4 regions of the Streptomyces sp. NBC_00005 genome follow, and region 1 is predicted to be linked to each of the others. Evidence: riboswitches for the same ligand, from Rfam matches in the RefSeq annotation. Region 1 holds a riboswitch; each other region holds the start of a gene.
The links. Region 1 has a riboswitch for cyclic di-AMP ahead of OG303_RS41965 (C40 family peptidase). Riboswitches for the same ligand answer to the same signal wherever they lie in the genome.
Positions count from the first base shown of each region.

Region 2: another riboswitch for cyclic di-AMP. It lies ahead of OG303_RS29200 (transglycosylase family protein); the one in region 1 lies ahead of OG303_RS41965 (C40 family peptidase).
Region 3: another riboswitch for cyclic di-AMP. It lies ahead of OG303_RS14845 (M23 family metallopeptidase); the one in region 1 lies ahead of OG303_RS41965 (C40 family peptidase).
Region 4: another riboswitch for cyclic di-AMP. It lies ahead of OG303_RS26460 (M23 family metallopeptidase); the one in region 1 lies ahead of OG303_RS41965 (C40 family peptidase).

Region 1 covers NZ_CP108316.1:9,183,993-9,191,432, reverse strand. Annotated here, with positions in the region: gene OG303_RS41975 (ATP-dependent Clp protease proteolytic subunit) at 9-644, shown strand; gene OG303_RS41970 (hypothetical protein) at 652-960, shown strand; cyclic di-AMP (ydaO/yuaA leader) riboswitch at 1,298-1,509, shown strand; gene OG303_RS41965 (C40 family peptidase) at 1,513-1,986, shown strand; gene OG303_RS41960 (ATP-binding protein) at 2,098-2,556, opposite strand; gene OG303_RS41955 (helix-turn-helix domain-containing protein) at 2,770-3,630, shown strand; gene OG303_RS41950 (DUF397 domain-containing protein) at 3,640-3,867, shown strand; gene OG303_RS41945 (8-amino-7-oxononanoate synthase) at 3,909-5,036, opposite strand; gene bioB (biotin synthase BioB) at 5,184-6,401, shown strand; gene OG303_RS41935 (adenosylmethionine--8-amino-7-oxononanoate transaminase) at 6,394-7,440, shown strand, end outside.
Region 2 covers NZ_CP108316.1:6,338,425-6,345,864, reverse strand. Annotated here, with positions in the region: gene OG303_RS29220 (exopolyphosphatase) at 29-985, opposite strand; partial or broken gene OG303_RS29215 (DUF501 domain-containing protein) at 1,190-1,591, opposite strand; gene OG303_RS29210 (septum formation initiator family protein) at 1,645-2,121, opposite strand; gene eno (phosphopyruvate hydratase) at 2,238-3,524, opposite strand; gene OG303_RS29200 (transglycosylase family protein) at 3,851-4,528, opposite strand; cyclic di-AMP (ydaO/yuaA leader) riboswitch at 4,532-4,699, opposite strand; gene OG303_RS29195 (transglycosylase family protein) at 4,895-5,908, opposite strand; gene OG303_RS29190 (cytochrome P450) at 6,115-7,353, shown strand; gene OG303_RS29185 (nucleoside triphosphate pyrophosphohydrolase) at 7,318-7,440, opposite strand, start outside.
Region 3 covers NZ_CP108316.1:3,225,145-3,232,584, reverse strand. Annotated here, with positions in the region: gene OG303_RS14865 (CobW family GTP-binding protein) at 1-446, shown strand, start outside; gene OG303_RS14860 (DNA topoisomerase (ATP-hydrolyzing) subunit A) at 443-2,899, opposite strand; gene OG303_RS14855 (M16 family metallopeptidase) at 3,169-4,563, shown strand; gene OG303_RS14850 (M16 family metallopeptidase) at 4,560-5,948, shown strand; cyclic di-AMP (ydaO/yuaA leader) riboswitch at 6,152-6,314, shown strand; gene OG303_RS14845 (M23 family metallopeptidase) at 6,328-7,092, shown strand; gene OG303_RS14840 (GntR family transcriptional regulator) at 7,280-7,440, shown strand, end outside.
Region 4 covers NZ_CP108316.1:5,745,015-5,752,454, reverse strand. Annotated here, with positions in the region: gene OG303_RS26465 (aldo/keto reductase) at 1-30, opposite strand, end outside; gene OG303_RS26460 (M23 family metallopeptidase) at 277-1,311, opposite strand; cyclic di-AMP (ydaO/yuaA leader) riboswitch at 1,323-1,480, opposite strand; gene OG303_RS26455 (PP2C family protein-serine/threonine phosphatase) at 1,705-2,817, opposite strand; tRNA gene OG303_RS26450 (tRNA-Met) at 2,940-3,013, opposite strand; gene OG303_RS26445 (dihydrofolate reductase family protein) at 3,126-4,256, opposite strand; gene OG303_RS26440 (MarR family winged helix-turn-helix transcriptional regulator) at 4,341-4,856, shown strand; gene ribA (GTP cyclohydrolase II) at 4,964-5,599, shown strand; gene OG303_RS26430 (histidine kinase) at 5,747-6,937, opposite strand; gene OG303_RS26425 (NADPH-dependent FMN reductase) at 7,067-7,440, opposite strand, start outside.

The sequences.
Region 1 (7,440 bases):
GGGTACCGATGACCCGACCGTCCGCCCGCTACGTCCTGCCCGAGTTCACCGAACGCACGAGCTTCGGCAGCAGGACGATGGATCCGTACTCGAAGCTGCTGGAGGAGCGGATCGTCTTCCTCGGGACGCAGATCGACGACACCTCGGCGAACGACGTGATGGCGCAGTTCATGCACCTCGAGTACCAGGACCCCGACCGGGACATCTCGCTCTACATCAACTCCCCCGGCGGCTCGTTCACCGCCATGTCGGCGCTCTACGACACCTTGCAGTTCGTCAGCTGCGACGTGGAGACGATCTGCCTGGGCCAGGCCGGTTCGTCCGCCGCGGTGCTGCTGGGGGCGGGCACGCCGGGCAAGCGGTTCGCGCTGCCGGGCGCGCGCGTGGTGATCCATCAGCCGGCGCTGGCCGAGCCGGTGCAGGGGCAGGCGAGCGATCTGGCCATCCAGGCCGAGGAGTTGGGCCGGATGCGGACCCGGCTCGAGGAGATGCTCGTACGGCACACGGGGCGCAGCCCGGAGCAAGTGAGCGCGGACATCGAGCGGGACAAGATCCTGGACGCCCAAGGAGCGGTCGACTACGGGCTGGTGGACCGGATCATCCCCAGCCGCAGGGCCACCCTCGCCCCGCCCACCGGGCGGTGAGCGGCCGGTGCTCCCACCCGAACTTCCGCCGCTGCCCGCACTGACGCGCGCCGAGGGCGAGTTGATCGACCGTTATCTCGACGTGGTCGACCTGCTCGGCCGCATCAACCCGGCGCACCACGGGGACACGTACCGCGGGCTGCGCGCCGCGCAGGCGCTGGTGAGCAAGGCGGCCGAGCTGCGCGACGCCCTGGCGCTGATGCACCAGCGGGGCGAGACCGAGGTGCACGCCCCGACGCTGGGGCGGGCCCTGCGGGTCCTGGACGGGGAGCGGCGCACGGCCCGGGTCACCGTGCCGCCGCAGTCCGACAGTTGACGTACCGGCGACGGGTCCGGACGCCTCCCCCGGCGGCGAAGCGTCCGGACCGGCGTTCAAACGGACCAAATGATGTACCGCCTTTTGGAGTAGACGCGGCTCCTTTTTCGCGACCGTCAGGGTTGCGCAACGCGCGTGGTCCGAGGGCGGAATGAGGTGTTCCGCCGCAGGTCCGAGCCTCCTCGGGGGCCTCAACGCCCGTTCGAACACGGGGGTGTCCACCCGAACGGGTGAGTGGTGAGTAACAACACAAACCCCCGGTTCCGTTGGGAAATTCGGACATCCGTGAGCCAAGATCCCTGTCTGACGACAAGACCCCGCCACAACGGCGGGGCGATCCGGGCGGACGCCGAGTCCTGCCGCCGCCCGGATGACCGGTCGACAGGAGTGGATCGGCAGGAGTGGAGGACCCAAGCACGACGGGTCGCCGGAACGGTCACGCCATGGCCGGGTCGAGCAGCCCTTGGGGTGAAGCCGCAGCAGCGGCCGGGCAACTTCGCCAGCCCGAATCCGACAGGTCATCCTTCACAGGCGGCTGACGAAGGGTTGCGCATGACTGCGCTCAATCGTGTCCCGTCGCTGATGGCCCGGGCCGGTACGGCCTCGGCTCTGACCATCGCCGCCGTGGGCGGCTCCATCGTGGTCCCGGGCGTCGCTTCCGACGCCGCGGCCGCCACGTCAGCGACGAAGGCACTTCAGATCGCGGCCTCCAAAAAAGGCTCCCCGTACAAGTGGGGCGCCACAGGACCGCGCCGGTTCGACTGCTCCGGGCTCACGCTGTACTCGTTCAAGAAGGCGGGCAAGAAACTGCCCCGCACGGCGGCCCAGCAGTACAACAAGACCCACCACATCTCGTCGAAGAGCCGCAAGGCCGGAGACCTCGTGTTCTTCCACTCGGGCTCCAGCGTCTACCACGTGGGCATCTACGCCGGGAAGGGGAAGATCTGGCACGCCCCGAAGACCGGGGACGTCGTGAAGCTCCAGAAGATCTGGACCAAGAGCGTCTGGTACGGCCGGGTCAGCTGACTCTCCCGTGAGGGCGGCGGCGACCTGACAGGCCGTCGCCCTCGCGGGTCCCGACCCGGGCCAGGCACCCGGACGGGGTGCTGCCCCTCTGCGCCCCTCCGTCGGCCCCTTCTACGGCTCCTGCTGCCCCGCTGCCGTCACGGGCTCCGCCTGCACGGTCCACGGCAGTTCGATGGAGACCGTCTTGCCGCCCTCCCGGGTGGGCCGCACCCGGAGTCTGCCGCCGCACTCGGCTGCCAGCCAGCGGATGATCACCATGCCTCGGCCGTTGTCCTGCTGGACGGCGGCCGGCAGCCGTTTCGGGAAGCGGGGGTGACTGTCGGTCACACCGATGCGCAGCTGTTCGTCACGGCGCAGCTCGATGTCCACCGTGAAGGTGGGTGACTGCCCGAAGGTGTGCTGTACGGCATTGGTGGCGAGTTCTGAGACGATGAGCCGGATGGTGTCGGCCGTTTCCGTGTCCGCGGGCAGCCCCCATTCGGCCAGAGTTGTGACCACGTAACCGCGGGCCGCGGCGACCGAGGCGGGTTCGCTCGGCAGAGTGACGGATGCTTCCAGATGGTCTGCCATGGCGCGGTCGTCCCTTTCCCACGGGACCGGAGTCCGACACGGAGCGGATGGTTCGAGTACGGTCCCGGACTGGTGCTTCGTCGCCAGAGTGCCATTAGCGCACCGGTCACGGGTGGCGATCCACCAAGATATGCATATATCTGTCGCTCAAAGCGGTGAACTCTGCGACGGGAGACCGTATTTGGGTGGCCCGGAAGGAGTAAGGAGAAGCGCATGCAGCACGGTCCCGTGGTGCGCCGCCGGAAGCTGGGCGCCGAACTGCGTGCGTTGCGCACGAGTGTGGGGCTCACCAGTGGTGAGGCGGCCCGGCTCGTGGGCTGGCACCAGTCGAAGGTGAGCCGGATCGAGACGGGCGCCAGCGGGGTGAAACCGGCCGATGTGCGGTTACTCCTGGACGCCTACGCCGTCTCCGACGCCCAACTCCGGGAGCTGGTACTGGTGTTGGCGGGTTCCGACGAGGGAGGCGGACGGCATCACTGGTGGCACGCCTATCGCGGCGTACTGCCGCCGACCTACCGGGACTTCATCAGTCTGGAGTCCCAGGCGAGCGCGATGAGCACGCTGGAGACGTCCGTCGTACCCGGTCTCCTGCAGACACCCGACTACGCACGTGCGGTGACCCGGGCAGCGGCCGGCGGGCTGGACGACGAGCGGCTCGACGCCCTGGTCGAAGTGCGGCTGGCCAGGCAGGACGTACTGCGTTCGGATCCGCCGCTGGAGCTGAGCGCGGTGCTGGACGAGGCGGTGCTGCGCCGGGAGATCGGCGGCCCCGACGTCATGGCGCACCAGCTCCAACGGCTCCTCGACACGGCGCACTTGCCTCAAGTGCGGCTTCAGGTACTGCCGTTCGCTGCCGGTGCGCATGTCGGCGTCACCGGGCCTTTCGTAATCTTCTCGTTTTCGAGCACTTCTGATCTGGACGTGGTTGTTCTCGACCACTTGACGAGTAGCCTCTACCTCGAACGGAAAGAAGACCTCCAGGCCTATACGGAGGCCTTCAACGCCCTTCAGTTCCACGCCCTTTCGCCCGAGGACTCGTTGGATTACATCGCCGGGATAGGTGACGGCGCGTAAGGAGGCACCATGTCTGCACTGCCTCGGAACGTATCTTCAAGTACCGATCTGCACGGCGTGCGGTGGCTGCGCAGCAGTTACAGCACGGGTGCGAACAACTGCGTCGAGACGGCACTGCCGCGCTCCGGTCCATGGGCCGGGCTGCTCGCCGTGCGCGACTCCAAGGACACGGCCGGCCCCGCCCTGCTCGTCTCCCCGGAGAGCTGGACGCACTTCACCGCCGCGTTCAAGGCCTGATCAGTTCCGCATCGTGCGGTACACGGCCGTGTCACGCCGACTCATGGTCGCGTCTCGCCGATCACATCCACAGCGCGTTCGATCTGTGTCTCGGAGAGATCCGCGCGGGCGGTCAGCCTCAGCCGTGAGATGCCGTCGGGCACGGAGGGAGGACGGAAACAGCCCACGGCGAGGCCTGCCGTACGGCAGTCGGCCGCCCACTGCACGGCCTGTTCCGGGGACGGCGCGCGCACGGAGACCACCGCGGCGTCCGGACGTACCGCCTCGTGACCCGCGGCGGTCAGGCGTGCGTGCAGCTCGGCGGCCACCGCACGCGCGCGTGCCGCACGCTCCGGCTCGCGGCGCAGCAGTCGTAGGGCCGCCAGGGCCGCCCCTGCCGCGGCGGGGGCAAGGCCCGTGTCGAAGATGAACGTACGGGCCGCGTTGACGAGGTGGTCGATGACCCGCGCGGGGCCGAGGACGGCTCCGCCCTGGCTGCCGAGCGACTTGGACAGCGTGACCGTCACGACGAGATCGTCGGCGCCCGCGAGTCCCGCGGCGTGCGCGGCGCCGCGGCCGCCGTCACCGAGGACGCCGAGGCCGTGGGCGTCGTCGACGAGCAGTCCCGCGCCGCGCTCGCGGCAGGCGGCGGCCAGTTCGGCCAGCGGGGCGGCGTCGCCGTCGACCGAGAAGACCGTGTCGGACACGACGACCGCCGTGCCCTCGTGGGTCCGCAGCGCCTTGCGCACGCCCTCCGGGTCGGTGTGTCCGACGACCTGTGTGGTGCCGCGGGCCAGCCTGCAGCCGTCGATCAGCGAGGCGTGGTTGCCCGCGTCCGAGACGATCAGCGAGCCGTGCGGGGCGAGCGTGGTGACCGCGGCGAGATTGGCCGCGTAACCCGACGAGAAGACGAGTGCCGCCTCGAAGCCGCAGAAGTCGGCCAGCTCGCGCTCCAGCTCGGTGTGGAGTTCCGTCGTGCCGGTGACGAGCCGGGATCCGGTCGAGCCGCCGCCCCAGGTCCGCGCGGCCACCGCCGCGCCCTCGGCGACGGCGGGATGGTGGGCCAGACCCAGGTAGTCGTTGCTCGCGAGGTCCAGGAGCGGGGAGTGTGCCGGGCGCGGCCGCAGGGTCCGTACGAGTCCGGCGCGGCGGCGCAGCTCCGCCTGCTCGTCGATCCAGCCGAACGCCATGGCTCCTCCGGGGCTTTTGTAGGCAGTGGACAGACACTAGCCGGACGGGCCACACCCCATGATGTGGCAATACCCACACGACGAAGTGCCTCTGTTGTTCAATCTCTCCTTGGCCGGGAGCGCTTCCGTAAGACAGGATCGGGCCTCATGGACCTGCTGAACACGCTGGTGGACAAGGGGCTTCGGCGCGAGCTGCCGACCCGCGAGGAAGCTCTGGCCGTCCTCGCCACTTCCGACGACGACGTGCTCGATGTGGTGGCCGCGGCCGGGAAGGTGCGCCGGCACTGGTTCGGCCGACGGGTGAAGCTCAACTACCTCGTCAACCTGAAGTCCGGGCTGTGTCCCGAGGACTGTTCGTACTGCTCCCAGCGGCTCGGCTCCACCACCGGCATCCTGAAGTACACCTGGCTCAAGCCCGACGAGGCCTCGCAGGCCGCGGCGGCCGGGTTGGCGGGAGGCGCCAAGCGGGTGTGCCTGGTGGCGTCCGGGCGCGGGCCGACGGACCGTGACGTGGACCGGGTCGCGGGCACCATCAAGGCGATCAAGGACCAGAACGAGGGCGTCGAGGTGTGCGCCTGTCTCGGTCTGCTCTCGGACGGCCAGGCGGAGCGGCTGCGCGAGGCGGGCGCGGACGCCTACAACCACAACCTGAACACGTCCGAGGGGACGTACGGGGACATCACGACCACGCACACGTACGCCGATCGGGTGGACACCGTGCAGAAGGCGCACGCGGCCGGGCTGTCCGCCTGCTCCGGCCTGATCGCGGGCATGGGCGAGAGCGACGAGGACCTGGTCGACGTCGTCTACTCGCTGCGCGAGCTGGACCCGGACTCGGTGCCGGTGAACTTCCTGATCCCGGTCGAGGGCACCCCGCTGGCCAAGGAGTGGAACCTCACCCCGCAGCGGTGCCTGCGGATCCTGGCGATGGTGCGGTTCGTCTGCCCGGACGTCGAGGTGCGGATCGCGGGCGGCCGCGAGGTCCATCTGCGCACGATGCAGCCCCTTGCGCTGCACCTCGCCAACTCGATCTTCCTTGGCGACTACCTGACCACCGAGGGCCAGGCCGGCAAGGCCGACCTGGAGATGATCGCGGACGCCGGGTTCGAGGTGGAGGGCACCGGCCAGGTGACGCTGCCGGAGCACCGGGCGACGGCCGGGGGCGGCTGCGGCTCGCACGAGAGCGCGGGTTGCGGATCCCACGAGAGTGCCGGGTGCGGGTCCCACGAGGGTGGCGGATGCGGGTCGCACGAGGGGGGCGGTGTCTGTGGTTCCGCCGCCGCGCCCGCGGCCAACGACGCCCGTACCGACCTGGTCGCCGTACGCCGTCGCGGTGCCGGAACGGACCTCGCGCCCAATGCCTGACCTGCCCGTCTCCGAGCTGCTGGAGCTCGACCGGCGGCACGTCTGGCATCCGTACGGGCCCATGCCCGGCCGGGTCGAACCGCTCGTCGTCGAGTCGGCGAGCGGAGTGCGGCTGCGGATGGCGGACGGCTCGGGCGAGCTGGTCGACGGCATGTCGTCCTGGTGGTCGGCCATCCACGGCTACAACCACCCGGTGCTCAACGAGGCCGCCCGCGAGCAGCTCGGCCGGATGAGTCACGTGATGTTCGGCGGGCTCACGCACGAGCCCGCCGTGCGCCTGGCGAAGCACCTTGTCGACATGTCGCCCGACGGCCTGGAGCATGTCTTCCTCGCCGACTCCGGTTCGGTGTCGGTCGAGGTCGCGGTCAAGATGTGCCTGCAGTACTGGCGTTCGCTGGGCCGGAGTGCGAAGCAGCGGCTGCTGACCTGGCGCGGCGGCTACCACGGCGACACCTGGCAGCCCATGTCGGTCTGCGACCCCGAGGGCGGGATGCACGACCTGTGGACCGGGGTCCTGCCCCGCCAGGTGTTCGTGGACCCGCCTCCGGTCGAGTACGAGGAGTCGTACGCGGAGCAGCTGCGCTCGGCGATCGAGCGGCACGCCGGTGAACTGGCCGCGGTGATCGTCGAGCCGGTGGTGCAGGGCGCGGGCGGGATGCGGTTCCACTCGCCCGCCTATCTGCGGGTGCTGCGCGAGGCGTGCGACGCGCATGACGTGCTGCTGGTGTTCGACGAGATCGCGACCGGGTTCGGGCGTACGGGCGCGCTGTTCGCGGCGGAGCACGCGGCTGTGACGCCGGACGTGATGTGCGTGGGCAAGGCGCTGACCGGCGGCTACCTGACGATGGCGGCGACGCTGTGCACCTCGAAGGTGGCCGACGGGATTTCGCAGGGCGAGGTACCGGTCCTGGCGCACGGCCCGACCTTCATGGGCAACCCCCTTGCAGCGTCCGTCGCCTGCGCCTCGATCGAGCTGCTGCTCGGCCAGGACTGGCTCGGGGAGGTCAAGCGGATCGAGGCGGGGCTGCGGGACGGGCTG
Region 2 (7,440 bases), 2.8 Mb from region 1:
AGGGCTACCAGCCGGTAGTAAAGGAGAGCTATGCCACCGACCACGCGATGCCGTCGAGGATGTCGTGCTCGCTCACCACGACCTCCTCCGCCCCGATCCGCTCCATGATCGAGAGCAGTACGAGGGCCCCCGCCGCGATGACGTCGACGCGCCCCGGATGCATGGAGGGGACGGCCGCACGCTCGGCGTGGGTGGCGTGCAGCAGCCACTCGGTGATCTCGCGGACCTTGTCGCGGGAGACACGGGAGTGGTGGATGGCCTCCGAGTCGTACGCGGGCAGGTCCTGCGCGATCGCCGACACGGTGGTGACCGACCCCGCGAGCCCGACCAGCGTGCGTGCCTCGCGCAGCGGGACCGTCTCCTCGGCGAGGTCGAGGGCCCGCTCGATGTCGGCCCGCACGGCCGCGATCTGCTCCTCGGTGAGCGGGTCGGTGACGACGCCGTCCCGTACGAGGTGCCGCTCGGTCATCCGCACACAGCCGACGTCGACCGAGCGCGCCGCGCGCACGTGGTCCTCGCCGACGACGAACTCGGTGGAGCCGCCGCCGATGTCCACGACCAGGTACGGCCTGTCCAGGTGGTCGCTGCCCGTCAGCTCCTTGGTCGCGCCGGTGAAGGAGAACTCGGCCTCCTGCTCACCGGAGATGACCTCGGGTTCGACACCGAGGATGTCCACGACGCCGCGCACGAAGTCGTCGCGGTTCGAGGCGTCCCGCGAGGCCGACGTGGCCACGAACCGCACCTTCTCGGCGCCCTTCTCGCGGATCACCTCCGCGTACTCGCGGCAGGCCGCGAAGGTCCGCTCCAGCGCCTCGGGGGCCAGCCGCCCGGTCCGGTCCACGTCCTGGCCGAGCCGCACGATCGTCATGCGCCGGTCCAGCTCCAGCAGTTCACCGGTGGTCGGGTTCACATCCGCGACGAGCAGGCGGATGGAGTTCGTACCGCAGTCGACGGCCGCGACCCGGCTGAAACCGGACGGGACCATGGGGACGTACGAGAAGAAGCCGCTGCGGATCGCGGTGGGGTCGGCGACCTCGCCCTCCTCGCCGGGGAGTTCGTCCGCCGGGTCGGGGGCCTGGAGCGGCTGCACGCACGGTCCCTTGCGCCACCACTCCGGCAGCATCCCGATCGCCTCGTCGCCCAGCGGGTTGACGCCCGGACCAGCGGCCAGCGAGTGGCCCACCAGGACGTGCAGGCACTTCACCCGGTCCGGCATGCCGCCCGCGCTCGGGAAGCCCTCCAGCACCTCGATGGCGTCACGGCGCGCGATGTAGTCCTCGTGCGCGGCGCGGTACGCGGCGGCGAGCTCCGGGTCGGTCTGCAGCCGCTGCGTCATCTCCTTCATGACGCCGTTCGCCTCCAGCGTGCCGATCGCCGAGGCGGCGCGCGGGCACGTCAGGTAGTACGTCGTCGGGAAGGGCGTGCCGTCGGGCAGCCGCGGCGCGGTCTCGACGACGTCCGGCTGACCGCAGGGGCAGCGGTGCGCGATGGCGCGCAGCCCGCGCGGCGGCCGCCCGAGCTGCTGCTTGAAGGCCTCGACGTCCGCGTCGGTGGGCTCGGTGCGCGGAGTGGTCGGCGGGGGCGTTTCCATGCCTGTCTTTCTAGCCTGTCTTGTCGAGCGGTCGGTTCACTGGTCCGGTCGGTTCACTGGTCGGAGGCGTCGGACTTGTCGACGCCGTCCCAGACGTTCGCGTACCAGGGGCGGTCGGCCGCGCCCAGCTCGGCGCGCGACTGCTTGGCCGCGTGCGGGTCGACCACGATGTAACCGGTCTCCCCGGGCAGCACGTAGTGCAGCCGCTGCCGGATCTGCTGCTCGGCGTACGCGTCGTCCTTCCAGCGGGCCTTGAGGTCGCGCAGCTGCTCGACCCGCTCCCTGGCCTGCTCCTTCTGCCGCTGGAGATCGGCGATCTGGGAGCGCTGGGAGACGTACTGCCGCATGGGATACGCGAGGGCCACGATCAGCGAGCAAAGGACCAGGGCGAGGAGGGCCGCACGGCCGGTCAGGCGCGAGCGGCGGGCCTGCCGCTTGGTCTGGGAGCGGTAGACACGGGCCGCCGTCTGCTCGCCGAGCAGCTTGATCCTGGTCGCGGTGGAGAACCGGTCCCGGTCCTTCACGGCCATGTTCCCCGCCTCCCGTTCACACGTGCGTACGTCCCCGCACACGGTACGGGACCGGGTACGGGGACGTACGTACGACTGGCTAAGGCTTAACCCTTAGCGGCGCAGCCCTTGACGGCTCAGCCCTTGAAACGGGGGAAGGCGCTGCGGCCGGCGTACTCCGCGGCGTCGTCGAGGATCTCCTCGATGCGCAGCAGCTGGTTGTACTTGGCGACGCGGTCCGAGCGGGCCGGGGCGCCGGTCTTGATCTGGCCGCAGTTCACGGCGACCGCGAGGTCGGCGATGGTGACGTCCTCGGTCTCGCCGGAGCGGTGGGACATCATGCACTTGAAGCCGTTGCGCTGCGCCATCTCGACGGCGTCCAGGGTCTCGGTCAGCGAGCCGATCTGGTTCACCTTGACGAGCAGGGCGTTGGCGCTGCCCTCCTCGATGCCGCGGGCCAGGCGCTCCGGGTTGGTGACGAACAGGTCGTCGCCGACGATCTGGACCTTGTCGCCCAGCTTGTCGGTGATGACCTTCCAGCCGGCCCAGTCGTCCTCGAACAGCGGGTCCTCGATGGAGACGAGCGGGTAGGCCGCCACGAGCTCCTCGTAGTACTCGGTCATCTCGGCGGCCGAGCGGGACTTGCCCTCGAACTCGTACTTGCCGTCCTTGTAGAACTCGGACGCGGCGACGTCGAGCGCGAGCCCGATCTGCTCGCCGGGGATGTAACCGGCCTGCTTGATGGCCTCGATGATGAGGTCGAGCGCGGCGCGGTTGGACTCCAGGTTCGGGGCGAAGCCGCCCTCGTCGCCGAGGCCGGTGGACAGGCCCTTGGTCTTCAGCACCTTCTTGAGGGTGTGGTAGACCTCGGCGCCCCAGCGCAGCGCCTCGGAGAAGGACTCCGCGCCGATCGGGGCGATCATGAACTCCTGGATGTCCACGTTGGAGTCGGCGTGCGAGCCGCCGTTCAGGATGTTCATCATCGGCACTGGCAGGAGGTGCGCGTTCGGGCCGCCCAGGTAGCGGAAGAGCGGGAGGTCGCTGGCCTCGGAGGCGGCGTGGGCGACGGCGAGCGAGACGCCGAGGATGGCGTTGGCGCCGAGGGAGGCCTTGTTGTCGGTGGCGTCCAGGTCGAACATCGCCTGGTCGATCAGGCGCTGCTCGGTGGCGTCGTAGCCGACGAGCTCCGGGCCGATCTGCTCGATGACGGCGAGGACGGCCTTCTCGACACCCTTGCCCTGGTAGCGGTTCGGGTCACCGTCGCGGAGCTCGATGGCCTCGAAGGCACCCGTGGAGGCGCCGGACGGGACGGCGGCACGACCCGTGCTGCCGTCGTCGAGGCCGACCTCGACCTCGACCGTGGGGTTGCCTCGGGAGTCCAGGATTTCCCGGGCTACGACGACGTCGATGGACGGCACGAGCATCTCCTTCTTCAATGTGACGCGGCTACGCAGTACCGCAGTGGGCTCTGCGAGACGAGCCTAACCGGCTCGGGCCGATCGGCCAGCCGGTCGACCATCCCTTGGGCAGAACCGAGAGTAAATTGTTTCCGAACGGAACAAAAACCCACGTGGAAGCACACACAAAAAGCCCCGCCCCGGTGCGTACGGGGGAACACGCACCGAGGCGGGGAGCCCGTGGGGACGGGGGAGGCCCTCACGTGCCTCCACTATGAAGGACACGGATGTGTGGGACCTGTGGTTCAGCTACCAGCCGCACCAGTACTTCAGGTGCGGCCGCCGGCCCGCGACTACTTCAGGTGCAGCTGCTGGCCCGGGTAGATGAGGTCGGCGTCCGAGACGATGTCCTTGTTCAGCTTGAACAGCTTCTGCCAGCCGCCCTTGACGTCGTGCTTCTCGGCGATCGTGCTGAGGGTGTCACCCTTGACGACCTTGTACTCGCCGTCGCCCTTCTTGACCTTCTTGCCGGTCGGGGTGGTGACGGTCTTCTGGCTCTTGGCGGCCGGGCGCTCGGCGGAGCGGGAGGCGGCCTGCGAGTCGGACGAGCGGCTGGAGTCCGAGGAGCTGCTGCTCGAGGCGCTGCTGCCGTTGTAGGCGGCGCTGGACAGGCCCGTGCCGCAGACCGGCCAGGCACCCTTGCCCTGCGCGGCGAGGACCTTCTCGGCGACGGTTATCTGCTGCGCCTTGCTGGCCTGGTTGGCCTGGGCGGCGTACTGCGTACCGCCGTAGGCGGCCCAGGTGGAGGCGGAGAACTGGAGACCGCCGTAGTAGCCGTTACCGGTGTTGATGGACCAGTTGCCACCGGACTCGCACTGGGCGACCGTGTCCCACTCGGAGGCGGTGGCGGCAGAGGCGTTGCCGGCCGCCATCAGCGGGGCGGCGATGGCGACACCGGTGACGCCGGCCAGAGCGGCGACGCGGGTGGCCTTGGACGGGCGACGGTGCTTGCCCTTGCCGGAAAACAGCATGGTTGATCCCCTCACCGACGCCTGCGAGGTGAGCTGTCGGGTTCGGGCCGGTTGAGTTGCCCGGCCGCGCACCTCCCGGTGCACGGCTTAACCCCAAGCCGGTTCCAGCTCAACTGCTGGGCCCGGCACTTACCTTGGGTCCCCCGCTCCTGCCTACGGCGCTGTTAAGCGACGACTGTTCCCGTACGGCCGCTGGCAGGATTCGGCGTTGCGACAGACGGGGCTCGGGTTGCCGAGCGGTGTTGACCGTAGCCACGGAATCCGGGGAATTTCAAAGACGATCAGGGCTTCTGAGACTCATCCCACACTTTCACCAAAGCGGACATTAAGCCCGAAGTGTGACGCGAACTCTCGTTGTTTTTCGCCCTATTCGCTACCGAGTCGCAGGGTCTGACCGGCGACGATGCGGTTCGGGTCGGTACCGATGGCCTTCTTGTTCTTCGCGTAGAGCGCCCGCCATCCGCCGTCCAGGTCAAGGGAGTCGGCGATGGAGGCGAGAGTGTCGCCGGCCTGGACCCTGTACGAGCCGTCCGCACCGCTGTCGGCCTTGGACTTGTCGGCCTTGGACTTGTCGGACGCGTCGCCGTTGGCGCCGCGGTGGCGGCCGGTGCCGATCGCGCCGGTGTCGACGAGACTCCAAGAGCCCACCGCCTGCTCGGAGTTGTCCGAGTCGTCACCCTTTGTCTTGTTCGTGGATGAGCCGCCACTCCCCTGCGAGTCACCCGCGGCCGTCTCGGACGGGGAGGTGGAGGGCGAGGCAGATGAGCTGGATTCGGTGGAGTTGTCCGCTGTGTCCGCAGATGCGGAAGGGGAAGTGCTGGAGGCCGAATCGGAGGGCGAGTCGGACGATGAACTCGAGGAGGAATCCGACGAAGAGGAATCACCGGACGTATCGCTCGACGAGTTGGACAACCCAGCAGAGTCGGATGCACCGGATGAATCAGACGAGTCGGACGAACCAGAAATCCCGTCCAGAACACCCGTGTCGACGTCCGCCGAATCCGAGTCCTTGCTCAGCCCCGAGGTCAGTCCGCAGGTGTGGAACGCGCCGACGCCCTGGTCGTCCAGGAGCTTCTCGGCGACGGCTATCTGCTGGTTGCGGCTGGCCAGGTCGGCGCTGGGCGCGTAGTCGAGGCCGCCGTACCTGTCCCAGTGCTCCTGGGTCAACTGGAGCCCGCCGTAGAACCCGTTGCCGCTGTTCTCGCTCCAGGCGCCGTCGGTCTCGCACTTCGCGACCTTGTCCCACGTGGTGCCGTCGGCAGCGCTGGCGCCGCTTGCGGCGAGGAGTGGGATCGCGATGGCGGAGCCGGTCACTCCGGCCGCGACGAGCAGAGCCGGAGCCTGACGGGGGCGACGGTGTCGACCGTTCCCGGAGAGCATGCAGGGGCCTTTCGCGAGACAGCAGTGACCGGCGCGGCGCATGGTGCCCGGCACCGCGCTGGTCCGTGAACGTATCGGCTGCCGATCACTTGTCACAAGTTAATGCCGCGTAGATCACGTGAAGATCACAGACTTGAGCGCGTGTCACCTTTGACCGGTTCTCTGCGGCCGCGCATGCACCGGCCCGCTCCCGATACGGTCGTTGCGTGAACGTCCCCAACGCCGTCCCCGAACTCTTCACCTGGGAGTTCGCCAGCGACCCGTACCCGGCCTATGCCTGGCTGCGCGAGCACTCCCCCGTCCACTGGACGAAACTGCCCAGCGGGGTCGAGGCATGGCTGGTGACCCGCTATGCCGACGCACGTCAGGCGCTCGCGGACGGGCGGCTCTCGAAGAACCCCGACCATCACGCCGAGGACGCTCAGGGCAAGAGCAGGACCGGCATTCCGGGTGAGCGCAGCGCCAATCTGATGACGCATCTGCTCAACATCGACCCGCCGGACCACACCCGGCTGCGCCGCCTGGTCTCCAAGGCGTTCACCCCGCGCCGGGTGGCCGAATTCGCGCCGCGCGTGCAGGAGTTGACGGACGATCTGATCGACCGGTTCGCGCCGCACGGCGAGGCGGATCTGATCCACGACTTCGCCTTCCCTCTCCCTATCCATGCGATCTGCGACCTGCTCGGCGTCCCGCGCGAGGATCAGGACGACTTCCGCGACTGGGCGGGGATGATGATCCGTCACGGCGGCGGCCCGCGCGGCGGCGTCGCCCGCTCCGTCAAGAAGATCCGCGGCTATCTCGCCGAGCTCATCCACCGCAAGCGGGGCGACCTCGGCGACGACCTGATCTCGGACCTCATCCGCGCCTCCGACCACGGCGAGCACCTCACCGAGAACGAAGCCGCCGCGATGTGCTTCGTGCTGCTGTTCGCCGGTTTCGAAACGACCATCAACCTCATCGGGAACGGGACGTACGCGCTGCTGCGCAACCCCGGGCAGCGGGACCTGCTCCAGGAGTCGATCGAGCGCGGTGAGACCGGACTGCTCGACACCGGCATAGAGGAACTGCTCCGCTACGACGGCCCCGTGGAACTCGCCACCTGGCGCTTCGCCACCGAGCCCCTCACCATCGGCGGGCAGCGCATCGCCACCGGCGACCCCGTACTGGTCGTGCTCGCCGCGGCGGACCGCGACCCCGCACGCTTCGCGCAGCCCGACACCCTCGACCTCTCCCGCCGGGACAACCAGCACCTCGGATACGGCCACGGCATCCACTACTGCCTGGGCGCCCCCCTCGCCCGTCTCGAAGGCCGCACCGCCCTCGAGACACTGCTGCGCCGCCTGCCCGACCTCCGGCTCGCCGCCGACCCGGCCGACCTGCGCTGGCGGGGCGGGCTGATCATGCGTGGACTACGAGACCTGCCCGTGCGGTTCACCGCCGTCTGACCCGCCCCGGCCCTCGGTCTCCCTGATCGCGTCCCGATAGGCCCGGGCCGCCGCCCGCAGCGCCGCCTCCGGGTCCACGCCCTCCGC
Region 3 (7,440 bases), 6.0 Mb from region 1:
ATCTGGCCGACCATGACGGTCATGGCGAGCACGACGACCACTCCGCCCACCTGCACGCCGCCTACGACAGCCTGTCCTTCACCGGCGAACTGCCCATGGATCCACGCCGGTTGATGGAGTTCCTCGACAGCAGGCCCGAGGGGCTGTACCGGATCAAGGGGTACGTCGACTTCGGGGCGTACGACGTCCGCAACCGTTACGCCGTACACACCGTGGGGCGGTTCCTCCGCTTCTACCCGGAGCCCTGGGCTCCCGGCGACGCACGCCTGACCCAGCTCGTCCTCATCGGTTCCGGCATCGACGCGTCCGCCCTCCGCAAGGAACTCGAGGGGTGCGGGAACGATGCCCCACACACCGCCGACGAGGCCGGAATGTGGGGCGTCCTGCGCTTCGTACAGGATCCGGAGGAGGACCCCGACGAGGATCTCGTGGAGCCGCCGGTCTAGACCGGGCCGGCCACCACCGCCACCGTCTTCGCCAGGGACACGCCCGAGCCGTCGCGGCGCGGGTCGATGTCCGGGAGGTCGACCGGGGTGCCGTTCTTCTGCGCCGCCTTGGCCGGAACTGCGCCCGTCCAGGCCAGGGACAGGCAGTCCTCGCCCTTCAGGAACCGCTGGCAGCGGACGCCGCCGGTGGCGCGGCCCTTGCGCGGGTACTGGTCGAACGGGGTCAGCTTGGCCGTCGTCTGGACCGAGTCGTCGAGCGTGCCGCGCGAGCCCGCGACCGTGAACACGACCGCGTCCACCGCCGGGTCCACGGCCGTGAAGGAGATGACCTTCGCGCCGTCGGTGAGCTTGATGCCCGCCATGCCGCCCGCCGGACGGCCCTGGGGACGGACCTGCGAGGCCTGGTAGCGCAGCAGTTGTGCGTCGTCGGTGATGAAGATGAGGTCCTCGTCGCCGGTACGAAGTTCGATCGCGCCGGCGATCCGGTCACCGTCCTTGAGCGTGATGACCTCCAACTCCTCCTTGTTGGACGGGTAGTCGGGGACCACACGCTTGACGACGCCCTGTTCGGTGCCGAGGGCGAGGCCGGGGGAGGACTCGTCGAGCGTGGTCAGACAGACCACCGTCTCGTTGTCCTCCAGGGAGATGAACTCCGACAGGAGAGCCCCGCCGGACAGGTTCGGCGCCGCCAACGTGTCCGGCAGCTGCGGGAGGTCGACGACGTTGATCCGCAGCAGACGCCCCGAGGACGTCACCGCGCCGATCTCGCCGCGTGCCGTCGCCGGGACCGCCGAGACGATCACGTCGTGCTTGGAGCGCCGGGCGTCGGCGTCCTCCGGGAAGGGCTCGCCGTTCGACGTGCGGGCCAGCAGGCCCGTGGAGGACAGCAGCACACGGCACGGGTCGTCCGCGACCTGCAGCGGCACGGCGGCCGAGGGGGCGCCCGAGGCCTCCAGCAGGACCGTACGCCGCTCGGTGCCGAACTGCTTTGCCACGGCGGCCAGTTCGGAGGAGACCAGCTTGCGCAGCTCCGCGTCCGACTCGAGGATCCGGGTCAGCTCGGCGATCTCCGCCTTGAGCCTGTCCTTCTCCGACTCGAGCTCGATCCGGTCGAACTTGGTCAGACGGCGCAGTGGCGTGTCCAGGATGTACTGGGTCTGGATCTCCGACAGGGAGAAGCGCTCGATCAGGCGCTCCTTCGCCTGCGCGCTGTTCTCGCTGGAGCGGATCAGGCGGATGACCTCGTCGATGTCGACGAGCGCGGTGAGCAGGCCCTCCACCAGGTGCAGGCGGTCGCGCCGCTTGGTGCGGCGGAACTCGCTGCGGCGCCGCACGACCTCGAAGCGGTGGTCGAGGTAGACCTCCAGGAGCTCCTTGAGGCCGAGCGTGAGCGGCTGGCCGTCCACCAGCGCGACGTTGTTGATGCCGAAGGACTCCTCCATCGGCGTCAGCTTGTAGAGCTGCTCCAGGACGGCCTCCGGCACGAAGCCGTTCTTGATCTCGATGACCAGGCGCAGGCCGTGGGCGCGGTCGGTGAGGTCCTTGACGTCGGCGATGCCCTGGATCTTCTTGGAGCCGACCAGGTCCTTGATCTTGGCGATGACCTTCTCGGGGCCGACCGCGAAGGGCAGTTCGGTGATGACCAGGCCCTTGCGGCGTGCGGTGACGGTCTCGACCTCGACCGTGGCGCGGATCTTGAAGGTGCCGCGGCCCGTCTCGTACGCGTCCCGGATGCCGGCCAGGCCGACGATGCGGCCGCCGGTGGGCAGGTCGGGGCCAGGGACGTGCTTCATCAGGGTGTCGAGGTCCGCGCCCGGGTAGCGGATCAGGTGCCGGGCGGCGGAGATGACCTCGGCGAGGTTGTGCGGCGGCATGTTCGTCGCCATGCCGACCGCGATGCCCGACGAGCCGTTCACCAGCAGGTTCGGGAAGGCGGCGGGCAGGGCGACCGGCTCCTGCTCCTGGCCGTCGTAGTTGGGCGTGAAGTCGACCGTGTCCTCGTCGATCGACTCCGTCATCAGGCTGGTGGCCTGGGCCTGGCGGCACTCGGTGTACCGCATGGCGGCCGGCGGGTCGTCGTTGCCCAGCGAGCCGAAGTTGCCGTGGCCGTCGACGAGCGGCACGCGCATGGAGAAGGGCTGGGCCATGCGCACCAGGGCGTCGTAGATCGACGCGTCGCCGTGCGGGTGCAGCTTGCCCATGACCTCGCCGACCACGCGCGCGCACTTCACATAGCCGCGGTCGGGGCGCAGCCCCATCTCGTTCATCTGGTAGACGATGCGGCGGTGCACCGGCTTGAGGCCGTCACGGGCGTCGGGCAGGGCTCGGGAGTAGATGACCGAGTACGCGTACTCGAGGAAGGAGCCCTGCATCTCGTCGACGACGTCGATGTCGAGGATCTTCTCCTCGTACGAGTCATCGGGCGGCGGGGTCTTCGTGCTGCGGCGGGCCATCGCTGCCGGCTCCTTGCTGAAGCGTGAACGGTATCTGACGCGGACCATTGTGGACCGCGGCACTGACAACGCGGGCCAGGACCCGGTGTCGGCGGTCCGGCTCGGCTCGCGGGGGGTCACCCTGCCGCGGCTGCCCGCAGGTTACGCGATCCGCTGTGGGCGTACGTCGTCCGGGAACTTCGCCGACGGTCCGCACGCTTGCATACAGTGGCAGGACCGGCAGGAAAACCGCGGTTCGAACCACCGCACCCGCGATCGAAGGGACGTACATGCCCATGGGTCACACGGCCACAGACCAGGCAGGCACCGGGGGCCTGACAGCGACCGAGCACCGCCTGGCCAACGGCCTGCGCGTGGTGCTCTCCGAGGACCACCTGACCCCCGTCGCGGCGGTGTGCCTCTGGTACGACGTCGGATCGCGCCACGAAGTCAAGGGACGCACGGGCCTGGCTCACCTTTTCGAGCACCTCATGTTCCAGGGCTCGGGTCAGGTCAAGGGCAACGGGCACTTCGAGCTGGTGCAGGGCGCGGGCGGCTCGCTCAACGGCACCACCAGCTTCGAGCGCACCAACTACTTCGAGACCATGCCCACCCACCAACTGGAGCTCGCCCTCTGGCTGGAGGCCGACCGTATGGGCTCCCTGCTCGCCGCTCTCGACGACGAGTCCATGGAGAACCAGCGGGACGTCGTCAAGAACGAGCGCCGGCAGCGCTACGACAACGTGCCGTACGGCACGGCGTTCGAGAAGCTGACCGCCCTCGCCTACCCGGAGGGCCACCCCTACCACCACACCCCGATCGGTTCGATGGCCGACCTGGACGCGGCGACGCTGGAGGACGCGCGCGCGTTCTTCCGCACGTACTACGCGCCCAACAACGCGGTTCTGTCGGTCGTGGGTGACATCGACCCGGAGCAGACGCTCGCCTGGGTCGAGAGGTACTTCGGGTCCATCGCCTCGCACGACGGCAAGCCCGCCCCCCGCGACGGCTCGCTGCCCGAGGTCATCGGCGGGCAGCTGCGCGAGGTCGTCGAGGAGGAGGTCCCGGCGCGCGCCCTGATGGCCGCCTACCGGCTGCCGCACGACGGCACGCGCGAGGCGGACGCCGCCGACCTGGCGCTCACCGTCCTCGGCGGCGGCGAGTCCTCCCGTCTCTACAACCGGCTCGTACGGCGCGACCGTACGGCCGTCGCGGCCGGGTTCGGCCTGCTGCGGCTGGCCGGAGCGCCCTCCCTGGGCTGGCTGGACGTGAAGACCTCCGGTGACGTCGAGGTGCCGGTCATCGAGACCGCCATCGACGAGGAGCTCGCCCGGTTCGCCGAGAAGGGTCCCACCGCCGAGGAAATGGAGCGCGCCCAGGCCCAGTTGGAGCGCGAGTGGCTGGACCGGCTCGGCACCGTCGCGGGCCGCGCCGACGAACTGTGCCGGTACGCCGTCCTGTTCGGCGACCCGCAGCTCGCCCTGACGGCCGTCCAGCGCGTCCTGGAGGTGACCCCCGAGGAGGTCAAGGAGGTCGCCAAGGCCCGCCTGCGCCCCGACAACCGCGCGGTGCTCGTCTACGAGCCCGTCTCGGGAGAGCCCGCGGAGGACGCGGATCCCCCGGAAGACCCCGAGGCGGAGGCCACGATCGAAGCCCGCGACGAGAACGAGGAGGCGGCCAAGTGACCGAGCTCGCCACGATGCAGTTCCACCCGCAGCCCCAGGCGGGCGAGGCCAGGCCCTGGGCCTTCCCGGCCCCGGAGCGCGGTGCGCTCGGCAACGGCCTGACCGTCCTGCGCTGCCACCGCCCCGGCCAGCAGGTCGTCGCCGTCGAGGTGCTCCTGGACGCGCCCCTGGAGGCCGAGCCGGCCGCCGTCGAAGGCGTCGCCACGATCATGGCGCGCGCCTTCTCGGAGGGCACCGACAAGCACTCCGCCGAGGAGTTCGCGGCCGAGCTGGAGCGGGCCGGCGCCACCCTCGACGCGCACGCCGACCACCCGGGCGTCCGCCTCAGCCTCGAAGTCCCGGCCTCCCGCCTCGCCAAGGCGCTCGGCCTGCTCGCCGACGCGCTCAGGGCGCCGGCGTTCGCCGACAGCGAGGTCGAGCGGCTCGTCCGCAACCGCCTGGACGAGATCCCGCACGAGCTGGCCAACCCGTCCCGCCGCGCCGCCAAGGAGCTCTCCAAGGAGCTGTTCCCGGCGAACTCGCGTATGTCGCGCCCGCGTCAGGGCACCGAGGAGACGGTCGAGAAGATCGACGCCGCGGCCGTACGCGCGTACTACGACCGGCACGTCAGGCCCGCCACGGCCACCGCGGTCGTCGTCGGCGACCTCACCGGCATCGACCTGGACGAGCTGCTCGGGGACACCCTGGGCGCGTGGACGGGCTCCAAGGCCGAGCCCCGTCCTGTGCCTCCGGTGACGGCAGACGACACCGGGCGCGTGATCGTCGTGGACCGTCCCGGCGCCGTCCAGACGCAGTTGCTCATCGGCCGCGTCGGCCCCGACCGGCACGACCGCGTGTGGCCCGCGCAGGTGCTCGGCACGTACTGCCTGGGCGGCACGCTCACCTCCCGTCTGGACCGCGTCCTGCGTGAGGAAAAGGGCTACACCTACGGTGTGCGCGCGTTCGGCCAGGTACTCAGGTCCGCCCCGGACGGCTCCGGTGCCGCGATGCTCGCGATCAGCGGCTCCGTCGACACCCCCAACACGGGACCGGCCCTGCAGGACCTGTGGACCGTGCTGCGCACGCTCGCCGAAGGGGGCCTGACCGACGCCGAGCGCGACGTCGCCGTGCAGAACCTCGTCGGGGTCGCGCCGCTCAAGTACGAGACCGCGGCGGCCGTGGCGAGCACGCTGGCCGACCAGGTCGAGCAGCACCTGCCGGACGACTTCCAGGCGACGCTGTACCAGCAGCTCGCCGCGACCGGCACCGTGGAGGCCACCGCGGCGGCCGTGAGCGCCTTCCCGGTGGACCGCCTGGTGACGGTCCTCGTCGGTGACGCGGCCGCGATCAAGGAGCCCGTCGAGGCCCTCGGGATCGGCGAAGTCACCGTCGTGACGGCCGAGTAGAGGATCGGTCGGCGCACACGCGCGCAGGGGCCCTGGTGACTGATGAGTCACCAGGGCCCCCTAATGTCCGAATTGGGGGAGAGGTTGCCTGTCTGACCTGTGGCATGCGCTACAAAACGCGTGATCCGTTTGGGGATTGAAAGTCGCCCCGCTTAGCGTCGTCCGGGCTGTCCGTCAGGCACCGAGCCGCATCCGCGGCAACCGGACAGCCATCGCCGAGTCCCCGTACGGCGCGAGCCAGGGGAGCCGGGGACCCACGTAGTCCCTGGGGTGAATCGGACGCCCGCGCGCGCAGCGAGGGGGTCCGTAGGAGACCTTCCTGCTCCGAACCCGTCAGCTAACCCGGTAGGCGAGAAGGAAGGAAAGGACCAGCCACTACATGGCGTTCACCCGCGCCACCGGGAAGCACCGTCGTCCCAGCCGGATGCACCGCACCAGCACGCGCGCCGCCGGCGTCGCGGCCCTCGCCACCACCGGTGTCATCGGCACCCTCGCCGCCCCGGCGCTCGCCGCCGAGAGCTCCGTCGAGCAGACCGGCCTCACCCCCGTCATCACCATCGGCGACGCGATCGCCGACAAGATCGACGCCCAGGCCGATGCCCAGAAGCAGGCCGCCGAGGAGGCCGCCCGCAAGAAGGCGGCCGAGGAGGCGGAGCGCAAGAAGGCCGCCGCGAAGGCCAAGGCGGAGCGCGAGGCCAAGGAGCGGGCCGCCCGCGAGGCCGAGCGCAAGCGCCTCAACACCTTCGTCGCGCCGATCTCCAACTCGTATGTCTCGACCGGCTACAAGACCGGTGGCTCCCTCTGGTCCTCCGGCAGCCACACCGGCATCGACTTCCACGCCGCGACCGGCACGACCGTCCACGCGGTCGGCTCCGGCACCGTCGTCGAGACGGGCTGGGGCGGTTCCTACGGCAACCAGGTCGTGATCAAGATGCACGACGGCACGTACACCCAGTACGGCCACCTGTCGTCCATCGGTGTCTCGGTGGGCCAGACGGTCACCCCGGGCCAGCAGATAGCCCTCTCCGGCGCGACCGGCAACGTCACCGGACCGCACCTGCACTTCGAGGCCCGTACGACGCCCGAGTACGGCTCGGACATCGACCCCGTCGCCTACCTGCGCTCGCACGGCGTGAACGTCTGACGACGAACCGCAAGATCCCCTGAGACCCCGGCTCCCGAGCCGGGGTTTTCGGCTTTTCTGGTGCCCCGCTGTCCAAAAAATATCCATGGATTCCGGCCCGCCATCGGAAATTCCGGCTCCGTGCAATAGAGTCACGGAACACACGTCAATCATCGACGTTTCACGGGGATTAAGTCGGAGGTCGGTCATGCGTATTCCGGCGCACTCGGTGTGCACGGCGATCCGGGACGACATCGTCGCCGGTGTCTACGAGCGCGGCAGCCGGCTCACCGAGGAACTCCTCGCGCGCCGCTACGGCGTCTCGCGCGTGCCCGTCCGCGAGGCGCTGCGCACCCTGGAGGCGGAGGG
Region 4 (7,440 bases), 3.4 Mb from region 1:
GCCGAGCTTGCGAAGAGAGGGAGAAGTCATGCTTCACGTCAACGGCGGCTGTGGAGTGTCCCATTCCACAGCCGCCGCAAAGATCACGTAAACGCTGGACGAAGCCGGACGCTAGGGCCCTTCTGATGGATCTCCGTGGAAGAAGGAGCGGCGTTCGGTGCGTGCGATCGGCGTGCGGCGTGGAGGGTCATGTGGCGGAGCCACCTGGCCCTTCGCGCCGTGCGGTGAGCGTGCGTGCCGGGCGTCGCGACGCCGCGGAGATCCATCAGAAGGGCCCTAGGGGTTGAGACCCTTGCTGCGCAGCCACGTCATCGGGTCGATGCCGGTGGCCTGGCCGCCCGGGTGGACCTCGAGGTGCAGGTGCGGCCCGGTCACGTTGCCGGTGGCGCCGACCCGCCCGATCACATCGCCCGTGCTGACCTTCTGGCCCACGCTCACGCTGATCGACGACTGGTGGCAGAACCACAGCTCCGTGCCGTCGTCGAGGGTGATGATCGTGCGGTAGCCGTACGATCCCGCCCAGCCGGCCTCCTTGACGGTGCCGCTGTGGATGGCCTTGATGAGCGTGCCCGTGGGGGCGGCGAAGTCGAGGCCCGTGTGGTAGCCGGAGGACCACATGGAGCCGGCCTGTCCGAAGGTGCCGGTGATCGTGTACGACACGACCGGCAGCTTGAACTGCTTGGCCAGCTCGGCCAGGCGCGCGGCCTCGGCCGCCTTCTTGGCCTCCGCCTCCGCCTTCTCCTTGGCCGCCTCGGCCTTGGCCGCGGCAGCCTTCTCCGCCTTGGCGGCCGCGTCGTCGACCTGCTTGGCGAGGGCCGCCTCGGTGGCCGCCTGGCTCTTGCCGTCGACCTGGACCTGCTGGCTCTCGGCCTGCGCCATGATGCGGTCGCGCAGCGCCTCACCGGCGTCCCTGGCGCCCTGCGTGGTGTCCTCGGTGGTCACGCCGACCGTGCTGAGCGCGGTCGCGGAGCCCTTGGGGGCGTCCGGGGAGTCGCCGAACACCGAACCCACGGAGGGCAGATCGGGCATGGAGATCGACACCGGCGGCTTGCCGGTGTTGGCGCTGGCCATGCCGCCCGCGCCGACGGCGGCTATGACACCGACGCCCAGAACCGTGGAGCTGCGGGCGAGTCCCCCGCCACGCTGCTTGGCCACGCGATGCTTGCCACGCGCGGGCCGGAGGGAGTCCTCGGTGGGATTCCACTCCTCCCACGGACCCTCGTCGGTGCCGTAGCTGCCGTAAGCGAAGGTCTCTGTGCTGCGCCGGCCCGGGACGAACGGGGCTTCTGGGGCAGGCGGGTTGGACGCCACGTAGGCGTACTCCTTTCCTTCCTTCTCGCCTACCGGGTTAGCTGACGGGTTCGGAGCAGGAAGGTCTCCTACGCGCGTATACCTGCCGTGTGTCCACGGCGGTATCAGCGCGATTCACCCCAGGGTGGTGGTTCCCCGGTTCCCTTGCGGGATTCGGCGCGTGCGCACGGAGCCGACTCTTGTGACGGCTGGGACGACCGCGCTGCGTTATCGAACGTTAATAGACGCGGGGTGCCGATTCCAAGGTGTTCCACTTGATCATTAACCTTTCTGGCCAGGACTTACGGGCCATGAGCGGCGAAAAACGGGCGAGTTGACCATGTCCCGGGATCCCCACAGGTGCTGACGGTATGTCAGTTGTTATGCGGAGGGGCATCGCCCGATCACGCCCGGTCACATCGGGTCGGAAACCGCAGCGGACGACCGGGGCCGGCGGACGGCGAGCAGCGCCATGTCGTCCGTCGTGGCGTTCCCGGTGTGCCGGCGCACCTCCTGCGCGAGGGTGGCGAGCAGCACGGCGGGGTCGTGGAACACCCGGCCGGCGAGCCGGTCCGCGGGGTCGAAGAACCTCCCGTGCGCGTCCCGCGCCTCGGACAGCCCGTCGGTGTACAGCAGCAGCGTGGCCCCGCTGCGGAACTCGCTCTCCTCGGCGCGGTCCGGCCAGGACCCCAACTCGCCCAGGCCGAGCGGCAGTGCGGGCTCCCGGGCCTGCAGGGTGCGCACGGTGCCGTCCGGGTACAGCAGCAGCGGCGAGGGATGACCCCGGTTCACGATCCGCACCGTCCCGTCCCCGTGCGGGAGTTCGGCGAGTATGGCGGTGGCGAACCCCTCGACCGCCTCGAGCCCCGCGCGCCGGGTGCCCTCGCGCGCGAGCGCCCGCTCCAGCCGCTGGGCGACCGCCTCAAGGGTGGCCTCCTGCTCGGCGGCCTCGCGGAAGGCCCCGATCACGACGGCGACCGCGGCCACGGCCCCCATCCCCTTCCCGCGCACGTCGCCCACGACCAGCCGTACCCCGTGCGGGGTGTCCTGCACCGCGTACAGGTCGCCGCCGATGAACGCGCCCGCCTGCGCCGCCTCGTAGCGGGCCGCGATCGCGAACCCCCCGATCCGCTCGGCCGGTTCGGGCAGGACGGCACGCTGGGCGGCCTCGGCGATCTCGCGCTGCGAGGCGAGCTCCTCGCGGCCGCGACGGACGAGGAGGTTGATGAGGACGGCCAGGACGGAGACCGTCACGACGGTCGCCAGCTCGGTGACCGCGTCGACGTCGAAGACGACGCCGAGCCTGATGTGGATCGCGATGACGACGAGGATCGTCGCGATGCCCATGAGGATCGTCCCGCGCCGCGAGTAGAGCGGGGCGGCGACCAGCGGCGCGGCGGTGAAGAAGGGGGCCGCGGTGAACTCCGACGGGGTGAGGTAGTCGTAGCACGCGCCGCCGGCGAGCAGCAGGGCCGGGAGCATGCGGACGAAGGTGCGCGCGTACGAGATCGGCCCCTCCTGCTCCACACCCCACAGATTTCCCGGAGAGGGGGCGGTCGGCGAGCGGTGTGGGCCGACCGGATGACCGAAGAACCGCAAAACACTCAGGGCCGGAATCCAGTGACTGGATTCCGGCCCTGAGCCTTGAGTAGCGGGGACAGGATTTGAACCTGCGACCTCTGGGTTATGAGCCCAGCGAGCTACCGAGCTGCTCCACCCCGCGTCGTTGTGTCTCAAGCATACGCCATCCGCGGGACCACCAGCACCACGGTGTGGATCCGCCCCCGTCCGCCCCCGTTCAGCTGCATCTCACCGGCGCCTCGCCCGCGTCGAAGTCAGGCCGGCAGGTGACGGTTCGGCGCCTTCGCCCGCTCCTCGAACTCCGGCAGTACGAACACCTCGACCCCCTGCGCCGCGAGCAGCCCGCTCCCGTCCGCCCCCGTCACGAACGTGTCCGGCTCCCGCCAGGCCGTGACCACCCGGCGTACCCCCGCGTCGAGGATGAGCCGGGCGCACGGCTTGGGCCGGGACGCGCGGTGGGCACAGGGCTCCAGGCTGCTGTACACCGTCGCCGCCGCCAGCCTCGGGTCGGCCGGGTCGAGCTTGGCGAGGGCCGCCTCCTCGGCGTGCACGACCGGGTCGTCGCCCTCGCGCGAGTGGCCGCGGGCGAGCTCGGTGCCGTCGGCGGCGACAATCACCGCGCCCACGCTGAAGGCCGTGCGGGAGGGCGGGCACAGGGTGGCCAGCTCGCAGGCGAGGGCCAGCCAGTGGTGGTCGGCAGCGGAGGCGAGCGGGCCGGTGCCGGGGGCGGTGGGCTCGTAGCGCATGAGGACGACGTCCTCGATCCGCCGGGTCTCCGTCAGGCGCAGACGGCCGCCCTGGTAGCCGCCGGGGCCGAAGAGGCGGGGCGCGTCCGCCTCACCCACGAAGAGGGGGGCCAGGACGAGCTGGAGTTCGTCGGCGAGGCCCTGCTGGAGGAGCTGGGTGTGGATCGTGCCACCGCCCTCGACCATCAGGCGCCGCACGCCGCGCACGTCGTGCAGGTGCTCCAGTAGCCGCCGCCAGTCGAGGTCGGGGCCGAGCGGGACGACGTCGGCGGCGAGGCCGAGCGCGCGGGCCCGTTCGGCGCCCTTGTCGGTCGTGAGGACGAGCTTCTCGCCGCCCGTGTGCCAGAACTTCGCGTCCGGGTCCAGGTCGCCGGAGCCGCTGACGGTGACCTTGAGGGGGTACTCCGGCTTCCCCGCCGCGACCCGGGCGGCCCGGCGCTCGGGCGAGTTCACCAGCAGCCGGGGGTTGTCGGCGCGGATCGTGCCGGCACCGATGAGGATCGCGTCGACGGACGCCCGCACCTCGTCCACGCGGTCGAAGTCGGCCCGGCTGGAGAGCAGGAGGCGCTCGGGGCCGGTGTCGTCGAGGTAGCCGTCGAGGGAGACGGCGGCGGACAGCAGGACGTACGGGTGGGGCATCGACGCGCCCTCTCTGCGAAGCGGGCCTGGTTGCCGGTCGGGGCGGGGCTTGGTTCAAGTTTGAAACAAACCTACACTGGGGGTATGACGACTCGCTGGCTCACCTCCGAGGAGCAGCGCGCCTGGCGCGCGTACATCGCCGCGACGCACCTCCTGGAGGACGCGATCGACCGGCAGCTCCAGCAGGACGCCGGCATGCCCCACCTGTACTACTCCATCCTGGCCAACCTCTCCGAGATGCCCGAGCGGCGGCTGCGGATGACCGATCTGGCCGAGAAGACGAAGATCACGCGGAGCCGGCTGACGTACGCGGTGGCGCGGCTGGAGAAGGACGGTCTCGTACGGCGGGAGAACTGCCGATGGGACAAGCGGGGCAGCATCGCCGCGCTCACCGAGGAGGGCATGGCGGTACTGGAGCGCACGGCGCCCGGCCATGTCGAGACCGTACGCGCCTCGCTCTTCGACCACCTCAGCGAGGAGCAGGTGGGTCAGCTGGAGGAGATCTGCTCGGGGATCGCGCGGGCGCTCGACGAGGGGGGCAGCCGCCCCACCCCGGACGACGTGCCGTGGCGGCGCCGGTCGTCACCGCCCTGTTCGTGACGCGGGCCGTAAAGAGGTTGCTTCAAATTTAAAACATGGGATAGGGTCCGAGACCGTAGAGCTGCTTCAAATCTGAAGCAGATGCCACTGGACCCGGGAGAACCCGCATGCCCGACTTCCCCGCCGCCACGCCGCGCGCCCGCGTCCGGGTACCGCTGCGCTTCCAGGACGGCTACAGCGTCGACGCCGAACTGGTCACCTTCCACGGCCTGACCGACGGGCAGGAACACGTGGCCGTCGTCCTGGGCGAGCCGGGCCCCGTCCCGCTGGTCCGGCTGCACTCCGAGTGCCTGACCGGCGATGTCTTCGGCTCGGCCCGCTGCGACTGCGGCCCGCAGCTGAGGGAGGCGGTCGAGCGGATCGCGACGCGCGGCGGCGTGCTGCTCTACCTCCGCCAGGAGGGCCGCGGCATCGGCCTCTACAACAAGCTGGACGCCTACGCCCTGCAGGACCAGGGCCTCGACACGTACGAGGCGAACGCGGCCCTGGGTCTGCCCGAGGACGACCGCGACTACACGGCGGCCGCGCAGATGCTCGGGGCCCTGGGCATCGACACCCTCGACCTGCTGTCCAACAACCCCGACAAGGCCGGTCAGCTCCGTGACCTGGGCATCACCGTCCACGACCGGGTCCCCACGGGCGTCTTCACCACCGCCCACAACGTCCGCTACCTGCGCGCGAAGGTCCTCCAGACCCAGCACACGCTGCCGCTGGGCGAACTGACGGACCGCAACGCCGGCTGACGACACGGCGATGAACGGCTGGTCATGACCGCCCATAAAGACAACAAAATTGTTGACAATTGATCTGAGGGCATCCTAAGTTCGGGTCGGCGGCGTCCGGTCTTCCCGTCTGTCTGTATCGGGCGCCGCCACCTCGCGGTCCGCCGCTCACCACACGCAGGGCAGCGTCACGTCGATCACCGTCGGCCCTCCGGCCGGGCTGGACACCTCCATCGTCCCGTCCAGCGCGGCGACCCTCCGCCGCATGCCGAGCAGCCCCGAGCCGCCCGTCTCGTCGGCGCCCCCGAGCCCCTCGTCGGCCACCCGCACCCGCAGCCCGCGCCTGAGCCGCTCGAGCCGGACCGAGGCCCGCGTCGAGCCGCTGTACTTGGCCGCGTTGGTCAGCGCCTCCGCCACCACGAAGTACGCGGCCGCCTCCACCGCGGCCGGCGCCCGCAGACCGTCGGCCTCCAGCCGGTCCACCTCCACCGTCGTCTGCAGCCCTCCCCCACTCCCGGCTTCGCTCGAGCGGGGGGACCCCCACCTCGCGGCCAGTGCCCGTACCGCTCCGACCAGACCGCGGTCGGTCAGGATCGGCGGGTGGATGCCGCGGACCACGTTGCGCAGGTCGGTCAGCGCCTGCTCGGCCTGCGCCTGCGCCTCGTCCAGCAGTTTCCGGGCGGTGTCCGGATCGCGGTCGTACGCGCGCTTGGCCAGTCCGATCCGCATGGACAGCGCGACCAGGTTGGCCTGCGCACCGTCGTGCAGATCGCGTTCGATACGGCGCAGTTCGGCGCCGTGCGCGGCGATCGCGTCGGCGCGGGTCGCCGCCAACTCCTCGACGCGCGCGGCCAGTCGGGCCTTCGGGGACGGCTTGAGCAGGGCGGTCGACCAGTCGGCCTCCAGGTCCGCGAGCCGCACGATCAGCGGAAGGACGAGGGGCGTACGGCCCAGCAGCCCGCACCACACGCCGTCGACGACCAGGCCGAGCGGCCACAGCGGCAGCGCGAGGACGACCAGGGCGCCGTAGAAGTAGTCGGCGACCATCCAGCGCAGGTCGGTGAGGGTGCCGGGGTCGCGCAGGGCCGTGCGGATCCGCTCGCGGAGCGTCCCGTCGAGCGGCTGGTACGCCTCCGGGATCCGCTGCCCGGTCCATGCGGCGGTCATGCTCCGCTTGGCGCCCGCGATCCGCCGGATGATCAGCACCGTCTCGGGCAGCATCCAGGCTCCGACCACCACCAGCGTGGCGACGGCGGTGATGAGCAGCACCGTGATGAAAATCCACAGGCAGAACGCCATCGCCGCGGCCAGCACGAGATGGGCCGTGGCCCGCCACGCCTGCCGCACGGTTTTCCACATACGGCCACGCTAAGCGAACCGGGCCCCGCGGCACGGTGTAGCGGGCTACACCATCGGGGCCGGTCAGGTGCAGGTCAGGTGCAGGTCGGAGGAAGTCCAGGCGATCCCACCCGACCGTCCGACGGGGAGTCACGCCCCCTCTCTCGCACCGCCCCGAGCCGCCAACAGCCGCAGCACCTCACCGAGTTGCCGACGCGCCCCCGGCTCGGTCACGACCCCGTCCGCGCCGATGACCTCTCGCCCCACCGTGATCCGCACGCAGGCCGGCTCCACGACGTCGGCGCCGGTGTAGCCGAGCACTGTCCGCAGCGTGGCCTCCGCGCCCTGGCCCCGCCCCGGTGCGGCCGCGTTGACCCAGGCGACCGGCTTGTCGCAGATCTCGGTGCCGCCGACCGTCCAGTCGAGCAGGTTCTTGAACGAACCCGGCAGGGTCCCCGCGTACTCCGGAGTGCAGACGAGGATCCCGTCCGCCTCCTCGATCGCCGCCCGCAGCCCGGCCACGG